4 regions of the Klebsiella sp. M041 genome follow, and region 3 is predicted to be linked to each of the others. Evidence: predicted binding sites of a transcription regulator. Region 3 holds the regulator's gene; each other region holds the start of a gene.
The links. Region 3 encodes CRP, which controls carbon source genes, mostly activating them, when cyclic AMP is high. Its sites were predicted from a motif close to ATGTGANNNNNNTCACAT; they were not measured.

Region 1 (2,183 bases), on a different contig from region 3:
TTTCGAGCTGAAAATGGAAGCCGACGAACAGCGCCAACACCACCGCGCATGCAAGCTTAATAGCAAAGCGGAGATGCTGGGGAGCAATAGTATATGTCCCCATAGCGATTAACCGAATTCGCGCAGGCGCATAGCCAGTTTCTGGAAGAAGTTGGCCTGGCTGGTATCACGGTCTTCTTTACCGGTGATCACCACCGTCGCCGTCGTGCCCGATGGCCACAGATTCCCCTGCTGGTGGTCAAGGCGAATACGAACCGGCACACGCTGCGCCAGACGCACCCATTCAAGGTTGGAATCCACCGAAGCCATCCCTTTCGAGTCGCTGCTGCTGCTGGCGTTGGTTACCCCCGCAGCGATACTGTCCACCGTGCCTTTAATGGTTTTGCTGCTGCCAAGCGGGGTAATTTCCGCCCGGTATCCAGGGCGGACGCCTTCCAGTTTGGTCTCTTCCAGATAGGCCATGACGTAAAATGTATTCTCTTTGACCAGCGCCACCGCCGTGGAGCCGCGGGTGATAAATTCACCGGTATAGACGTTAAGGTTGGTCACCCAGCCATCCGCGGGGGCGCGAATCTCCGTGCGCTGCAGGTCCAGTCTGGCCAGGTCGCGGCTGGCCACCGCTTTCGCCAGCTGATGCTCAACGGTCTGCAGCACGTTGTTCGCCTGGTCAATCTCTTCCCGCGACATCGCCTGGACGCCAAGCTTATTACGCCGACCGGCTTCGACACGTTTTTCCTGGGCTAAGGTCTGATAGTAGGCGACATCGGCTTCCGCCTGCGCCAGCGCTTTTTGGTAACGAGGTTGGTCAATAACGAACAATACCTGGTCTTTCTTAACCAGTTGGTTATCCTTGACGTTTACCTGGGAAATCAGCCCGGAGACGTCGGGAGCAATGGCCACAATGTCGGCGCTAAAGCGCGCATCCCGCGTCCACGGCGAGGCGGTGTAGTAAACCCAGGCGCGGAAAATCGCCACGAAGGCCAAAATGACCAGTATCACGGTAATAGCGGTACGGAGGATATTTCTTGTTAGTGTTTTCACATCAACCTCAAACGAACAAGCGCGATATCAAATAAAAAAGGCAGCAATATAGCGCCGTATTAAACAGTGCAGGGTGCCAGACAAAATCGTAAATGCCGGTCGGAACCAGCAATCGGTGCACCAGCCAGAAGATGGCCAGCGACAAAAGCAACTCGAAGAAGATCGGCGGAAACGATAAGCCGAAAATCACGATGACAGGAAACAGACTCATGATGACCTTGAATAAGAAGCGTACAGGTAGTGAGCAGATGCGTTTATTATGTAGCTAACAATATATTAACGTAACGATTGCCGCATTATCTACAATGTGTGATCTAAATCACTTTTAAGCCAGAGTGAATAATGGAACGATTAAAGCGCATGTCCGTTTTCGCCAAAGTGGTCGAATTAGGTTCCTTCACCGCAGCGGCCCGCCAGCTTCAGATGAGCGTTTCCTCGATCAGTCAGACCGTCGCCAAACTGGAAGATGAACTGCAGGTGAAGCTGCTCAACCGCAGCACCCGCAGCCTTGGCTTAACGGAAGCAGGTAAAATTTACTATCAGGGCTGCCGTAGGATGCTGTTTGAAGCACAGGATGTCCATGAGCAATTATACGCATTTAACAACACCCCCATCGGAACGCTGCGTATCGGCTGCTCTTCAACTATGGCACAGAATGTTCTGGCGCGCATAACGGCGAAAATGCTGAAAGAATACCCCGGGCTCTCCGTCAATCTGGTCACCGGCATACCTGCGCCGGACCTGATCGCCGACGGTCTTGACGTGGTGATCCGCGTGGGCGCCCTGCAGGATTCCAGTCTTTTTTCCCGCCGTCTGGGCTCAATGCCGATGGTGTTATGCGCCGCGAAAAGCTATCTGGCGCAGGCTGGCAATCCGGAGAAACCGGCCGATCTTGCCGGGCATGCCTGGCTGGAATATAGCGTGCGGCCGGACAATGAGTTTGTCATTATCGCGCCGGAAGGGATCTCAACCCGCCTGACCCCGCAGGGGCGCTTTGTGACCAATGACCCCATGACGCTGGTGCGCTGGCTGACCGCCGGGGTGGGTATCGCCTATGTGCCGTTGATGTGGGCGATCGAAGAGATCAATCGCGGTGAGCTTGAGATCCTGCTGCCGAGCTACCAGTCCGATCCGCGTCCGGT
Region 2 (2,183 bases), on a different contig from region 3:
GAGTACGCCCACTGCCACTATCGCTACGACCACGGCGGGATTATTCTGGTGAATAACGGCTAGACCGGGGGCCCCGGTTGGCGCAGCGCTTAGCAGGGCCAGGGTGTTGTCAGGTTCAGTCGCCAGGCAAGGCGTCAGCCGCAGCCCGGCACAACACCGATAAAAAAAACGGCGGGCATCAGGCCCGCCGTTTTTCTTGTCATGCAGAACTTAGTTCAGACGCACCGGCATACCGGAGCGGTTCTGGATAGCCTGCTCGACCACGTTCTGATCGACATCAGACTGGCTGGTGATCGCCTGTACCGGCTGAGTCAGGGTGATCGGCACGATCTCGCCGCCCTGGAACTGCGCTTCGGTGGTCGACAGCGGGTTGTGAACCTCGATGTAACGGCTGCCGTCCGGCTCGGTGGTGGCTTTTACCGGCTCATCGATAAACTGCACGCGGGTGCCGACCGGCACGTTCTCAAACAGGAATTTGATGTCATCGTTGCGCAGACGTACGCAGCCATGGCTCACGCGCAGGCCGATACCGAAGTTAGCGTTGGTACCGTGGATGGCGTACAGACGGCCGATATACAGCGCGTACAGGCCCATCGGGTTGTCCGGACCGGCCGGTACGACGGCTGGCAGCGGGTTGCCGGCGGCAGCGTATTCCGCATGCATCTTGGCGGTCGGCGTCCAGGTCGGGCCAGCCTTCTTACGTTCGACTTTGGTGGTCCAGTTGATTGGCGTGTCTTTGCCTAACTGGCCGATACCGATCGGCAGAACAATCACGGTGTTAGTGCCTTTCGGGTAGTAGTACAGACGCATTTCGGCGCTGTTGATGATGATCCCTTCATGGACGGTATCCGGCAGGATCAGCTGCTGAGGGATGTTCAGGACGCTACCGCCCTTCGGCAGATAGGTATCCACCCCCGGGTTGGCTTCCAGCATGTTGGAAAGCCCCATCTGATATTTCGCCGCGAAGTATTCCAGCGGCTGCTTGTTATCATCCGGAATGGTGATGACCTGGTTCTGACCAACCAAACGGCTGCCATCGGTTGGCAAAGGATAGGTGACAGCAGACGCTGTATTGCAAAAGCCTACGATGGCGAAGGCTGCCGCTAAGAGTGTAGATAATTTCATAGTTTTTAATGTCGTGTGCGAAATCAACGCCACACAGGCCTTTGTTAATGATTGAGACAGTAGATGGGAGCGCATTATATGTGCATTCCGCTGAACAGGTAAATCAGATGTGTACGAAATCACATTTTTTTCCCTGTCGCCTCGGCTGCCGCGCCCTGGCGTTCGGGGCGACGAGGGTTAGTCTTCCAGCAGCCGGCCCTGCATCGCCGCGCGGACCGGGGCGGTAAGCTGGTACTCTTCCGCCAGCCAGGCGTCGACATTGCCATAGCGCTGCTGAATGGCCGACAGCGCGGCGGCGAGATAGGATTCTTTCACCGTCAGGATGTCCGCCAGGCTCTGGCGCCCCTGGGGCGTCAGGTCGTTGCCGAGCATCTCCAGCATCCAGGCCTCCACCTGCGTCAGCATGCCATGGGTAAGGAGATACTCCTCCATCACCGTCTCGCTGTCGCATCCGACGGCGAACAGGGTTAACGCGCAGCCGACGCCGGTGCGATCTTTACCGACCGCGCAGTGTTGCAGCAAGGCGCCGTCGAAAGGGGTCGTCAGCCATGCGGCGAGCTGGCGATAGGCCGGATTGTTAAACGGCAGCTGGCGATAGAGTTGCAGCATAAACTGCTCGCCGTTGAGCGCATTAAGGGTGGCGGCATTCAGCTCGGTGACCTTCGCGTTGACCTCGCCGATCGGCGGATTGGCCGGCGCGTTGAGATAGTGGGTGAGCGGGCTCAGTTTGTCCGGCGTGCGCTGTACTTCACCGGGGTCGCGGTAGTCGAGCACCCGGCTGAGCGGCAGGGTATCCAGGTGGTCGAGATCCTCTGCCGTTAGCCGGTTTAGCGCACCGGAGCGTAGCAGCTTGCCGCTGCGTACCCGGCGTCCGTCGGCGGCGCGCTGGCCGCCCAGGTCGCGAAAATTAATGCCGCCCTGCAGGGATAAAAAGGCCGGATGTCGCGGTTGGCTGGTGGTCATGGGACTCCTCATCATCACGTACAGAATAACGGTTTGCGCGCAGGTCTCTGGCGCATCTGACAAAGACCTTAGCACAAGCGCCGCGGCGGAATTTA
Region 3 (2,183 bases):
GACACCTCCAACCCGTTTGCCGCGAAAGCGATCCCCTCTCTGGACGAGAGCTTTGTGGTGATCCATTTCCGCAATCTGCAGAACATCGACTTCCCCTGGCTGCTGGCGATGCTACAGGGCTCGTTTATTTCGCACATGAACACCCTGGTGGTGCCGGGCGGTAAAATGGGGCTGGCGATGGAGCTTATTATGGCGCCGCTGGTCGAGCGTCTGATGGAAGGCCGAAAGATCGGCTAACAGAAAAAACCCCGGCCAGGCCGGGGTTGAGATCATTCACATCAGCAGGCGAAGACTACGCCTCGATCACTTCATAGGAGTGGGTGATCTTCACCGCTTTTTCCAGCATCAGCGCCACCGAGCAGTATTTCTCTGCCGACAGATCCACCGCGCGGGAGACTGCGGCATCTTTCAGCGCCTTACCGGTGACGATAAAGTGCAGATTAATATGCGTGAACAGGCGCGGCGCCTCTTCCCGACGCTCAGAGGTCAGCTTCACTTCGCAGTTGGTCACGTCGTGACGACCTTTTTGCAAAATGGAGACCACATCGATCGCACTGCAACCGCCCGCCGCCATCAGCACCATCTCCATCGGGCTGGGCGCCTTATCTCCGGAGTTGCCATCCATCAGAATCTGGTGTCCTGACGCGGACTCCCCGATAAAGGTTAACCCTTCAACCCATTTCACACGCGCTTGCATAAAATTTAACTCCAGTATCGCAATATTCCTGTCAGATTACGCGCACATAACAATTCTCGCAACGGAAGGCGACCTGCGTCATGCTGAAGCGAGACACCAGGAGACATGCGGCGAAAGCTATGCTAAAACAGTCTGGATGCTACAGTAATACATTGATGTACTGCATGTATGCAGAGGAGTTCACATTACAGGCTGTCGAAAAATCATCAGCCAGCTTCCCAGGTATAGGGAAACAATACGATTGCATGCCCGGACGCCGTGTAGTGTCGGCGCCCGGAGATAGCTTATAACAGAGGATAACCGCGCATGGTGCTTGGCAAACCGCAAACAGACCCTACCCTTGAATGGTTCTTGTCTCATTGCCACATTCATAAGTACCCATCAAAGAGCACGCTGATCCACCAGGGTGAGAAAGCAGAAACGCTGTACTACATCGTTAAAGGCTCCGTGGCTGTACTCATCAAGGATGAAGAAGGTAAAGAGATGATCCTCTCCTACCTCAACCAGGGCGATTTCATCGGTGAATTAGGCCTGTTTGAAGAGGGTCAGGAGCGTAGCGCCTGGGTACGGGCGAAAACCGCATGTGAAGTGGCCGAGATCTCTTATAAGAAATTCCGTCAGCTGATCCAGGTGAACCCGGACATTCTGATGCGTCTCTCTTCGCAAATGGCTCGCCGTCTGCAGGTGACGTCTGAGAAAGTGGGCAACCTCGCCTTCCTCGACGTGACGGGCCGTATCGCCCAGACGCTGCTGAACCTGGCGAAGCAACCCGATGCCATGACCCACCCGGACGGTATGCAAATTAAAATTACCCGTCAGGAAATTGGTCAGATCGTCGGCTGCTCTCGTGAAACCGTTGGCCGTATTTTGAAAATGCTGGAAGATCAGAACCTGATTTCCGCCCACGGTAAAACTATCGTCGTCTACGGCACCCGTTAAGTTGCTAAGCGGCGTATTGCTCCTGCAGTACGCCGTTTTTGTTTTTCCCTCATGTGGCGCAGGCTGATTTACCACCCGGAAGTCAACTATGCACTGCGGCAAACGCTGGTGCTGTGTCTGCCTGTGGCCATCGGTCTTCTGCTCGGCCATCTCCAGCAGGGGCTCCTGTTTTCCTTAGTTCCCGCCTGCTGCAACATCGCCGGTCTCGACACTCCGCATAAGCGCTTTTTTAAGCGTCTGATTATCGGCGGCTGTCTGTTTGCCGGATGCAGCCTGGTGGTGCAGCTGCTGCTCGCCCAGACCATACCTTTGCCGCTTATTCTCAGCGGCCTGGCGCTATTGCTCGGCGTCACCGCGGAAATCAGTTCGCTGCACGCGCGCCTGCTGCCCGCGTCGCTGATCGCCGCCATCTTTACCCTGAGCCTGGCGGGCAATATGCCCGTCTGGGAGCCGCTGTTGATCTACGCCTTCGGCACGCTATGGTACGGCGTGTTTAACTGGTTCTGGTTCTGGCTGTGGCGCGAACAGCCGCTGCGGGAGTCGCTCA
Region 4 (2,183 bases), on a different contig from region 3:
AAGCATGTCGCCGCTGGCGAAAAAGGGCTGCGGGGAAATCACGCTGTCGATGGACTGGCCGCGCAGCTGACGGGCGGGCTGGCTGAGTCCCAGCAGGCTGCGGGCGGCATGGTTAATCACCTCAATGCGCCGCTGGCGATCGATGACGATCACCCCCTCAAAGATCGACTCCATCATCGCCTTTTGCTGGCGCACCAGCAGGCCTATCTCCCGCGGCTCGAGCGAAAAAATCTGTTTCTTGATGCTGCGGGTAAAGTACCAGGAGAAGATAAACAGGGCGGTGAGCAGCAGGACGGCGGCGATAAAAATATTGATCACTTTGCTCAGGGTAATGCTATCGAGATAGCTGGTGAGGTAGCCGACGGAGACAATGCCGATCACCCGCCCCGCGTCATCGACGATGGGCGTTTTACTGCGCAGCGAGACGCCCAGGCCGCCTTTGCGAATGGTGGTAATGGACTTTCCCTCCAGTACCGCCTGGTTGTCGCCGCCGACCAGCCGCGTGCCGACCCACTCCGGATGGACGGAATGAAACAGATGCATCCCCTGGCGGTCACCGATGACGATAAAGCTGGCGTCGCTATGGGCGGCGATTTGCTGCATAAACGCCTGAATCGCCTGCGGGTCATGCCGGCTGACCTGCTGACGTAAATTTGGCATCAGGGCTATCTCTTCGGCCTGAATTTTGGCCCGGGCGCTCATTTCCTGATAAAGCTGGCGGCTGGCGTCAAAGTAATAATAAATACCCAGCGCGATAAACAGGACTGAGAAAAAAGCGACCAGCGAAATAAACAGCTTATATTGAAAAGATAATTTCATAGGTCCCGGACGACGTATTCACCATACCGGCACTCTATCATTTTTCTGTCACGTGACGTAAATGTTAAGGGAAAGTTGTGATCAGCGGCGCAGGCGCCGGCTGTCGCCAGTGGTCGCGGCGAAAATAACGCGTGGCGGGAAATAAAAACCATAAAAACCACGATAATAAATCAGAGATATATCACCCCTGCGCGGATCAGCGAATAGAAACCATAAAAACCATAATGACCATTAAAACTTCTTTTTTAATTCGGGGAGCTTCACATTAACGACGCCGCTGTCCCTTTACGCTGAAAATGAATAATAACGACAGGGCTGAATTTATGAGCACCACAGACAACGCATTCTCTGCAACCCTTGAACCGATCAATACGCCGAAAACCACGCTCAGGCAGCGCTGGTGGCACATCATGGATAACTGGAAGGTAGGGATCGTCCCGCTGCCGCTGTTTCTGCTGGCCGGGGGGCTGATCGCTCTCGACTGCCTTGGCGGTAAACTGCCGAGCGATATCGTGGTGATGGTGGCTACGCTGGCTTTCTTTGGCTTCGCCTGCGGCGAGTTTGGCAAACGTCTGCCGGTGCTGGGAAAACTCGGCGCGGCGGCGATCTGCGCCACTTTTATTCCTTCCGCGCTGGTCCATTACGGTCTGCTGCCGGACGTGGTCGTTGAATCCACCACCAAATTCTATAAATCCACCAACATCCTCTATCTCTATATCTGCTGCATTATCGTCGGCAGCATCATGAGTATGAACCGCACCACCCTGATTCAGGGCTTCCTGAAGATCTTCTTCCCAATGCTGTGCGGCGAGGTGGTCGGCATGCTGGTGGGCATCGGCGTCGGCACGCTCTTGGGCATGGAGCCGTTCCAGGTGTTCTTCTTTATCGTGCTGCCGATCATGGCCGGCGGCGTAGGCGAAGGGGCGATCCCCCTATCGATGGGTTACGCCGCGCTAATGCATATGGAGCAGGGAGTGGCCCTGGGCCGGGTGTTGCCGATGGTGATGCTCGGCAGCCTGACGGCGATCGTCATCTCCGGCTGCCTCAACCAGCTCGGCAAGCGCTTCCCGCATCTGACCGGCGAAGGGCAACTGATGCCGAACCGCAGCCATGAAACCCGCAGCCTCGGCGAGAGCGAAGGCGTGAGCGGTAAAACCGACGTCGGGACGCTGGCCTCCGGCGCGCTGCTGGCGGTGCTGCTGTATATGATGGGGATGCTCGGCCACAAACTGATTGGTCTGCCGGCGCCGGTGGGCATGCTGTTTCTCGCGGTGCTGTTAAAGCTGGCTAATGTGGTTTCTCCGCGCCTGCAGGAGGGATCGCAGATGGTGTATAAATTCTTCCGCACCGCGGTCACCTACCCG

Region 1: aaeR (HTH-type transcriptional activator AaeR) is a predicted target of CRP. The motif match lies at 1,349-1,366, and genes of this name have one in related genera.
Region 2: ldtB (L,D-transpeptidase) is a predicted target of CRP. The motif match lies at 1,233-1,250, and genes of this name have one in related genera.
Region 4: AC6CWS_RS04770 (2-hydroxycarboxylate transporter family protein) is a predicted target of CRP. The motif match lies at 1,068-1,085, and genes of this name have one in related genera.

The regions. Positions count from the first base shown of each region.
Region 1 covers NZ_JCAXWU010000013.1:147,718-149,900, forward strand. Annotated here, with positions in the region: gene aaeB (p-hydroxybenzoic acid efflux pump subunit AaeB) at 1-103, opposite strand, end outside; gene aaeA (p-hydroxybenzoic acid efflux pump subunit AaeA) at 109-1,041, opposite strand; gene aaeX (p-hydroxybenzoic acid efflux pump operon protein AaeX) at 1,049-1,252, opposite strand; gene aaeR (HTH-type transcriptional activator AaeR) at 1,384-2,183, shown strand, end outside.
Region 2 covers NZ_JCAXWU010000008.1:37,715-39,897, reverse strand. Annotated here, with positions in the region: gene AC6CWS_RS12040 (GntR family transcriptional regulator) at 1-63, shown strand, start outside; gene ldtB (L,D-transpeptidase) at 211-1,125, opposite strand; partial or broken gene AC6CWS_RS12030 (tyrosine-protein phosphatase) at 1,303-2,183, opposite strand, start outside.
Region 3 covers NZ_JCAXWU010000016.1:14,259-16,441, forward strand. Annotated here, with positions in the region: gene AC6CWS_RS20000 (phosphoribulokinase) at 1-237, shown strand, start outside; gene AC6CWS_RS20005 (OsmC family protein) at 293-697, opposite strand; gene crp (cAMP-activated global transcriptional regulator CRP) at 1,004-1,636, shown strand; gene AC6CWS_RS20015 (YccS/YhfK family putative transporter) at 1,688-2,183, shown strand, end outside.
Region 4 covers NZ_JCAXWU010000003.1:183,680-185,862, forward strand. Annotated here, with positions in the region: gene AC6CWS_RS04765 (ATP-binding protein) at 1-819, opposite strand, end outside; gene AC6CWS_RS04770 (2-hydroxycarboxylate transporter family protein) at 1,143-2,183, shown strand, end outside.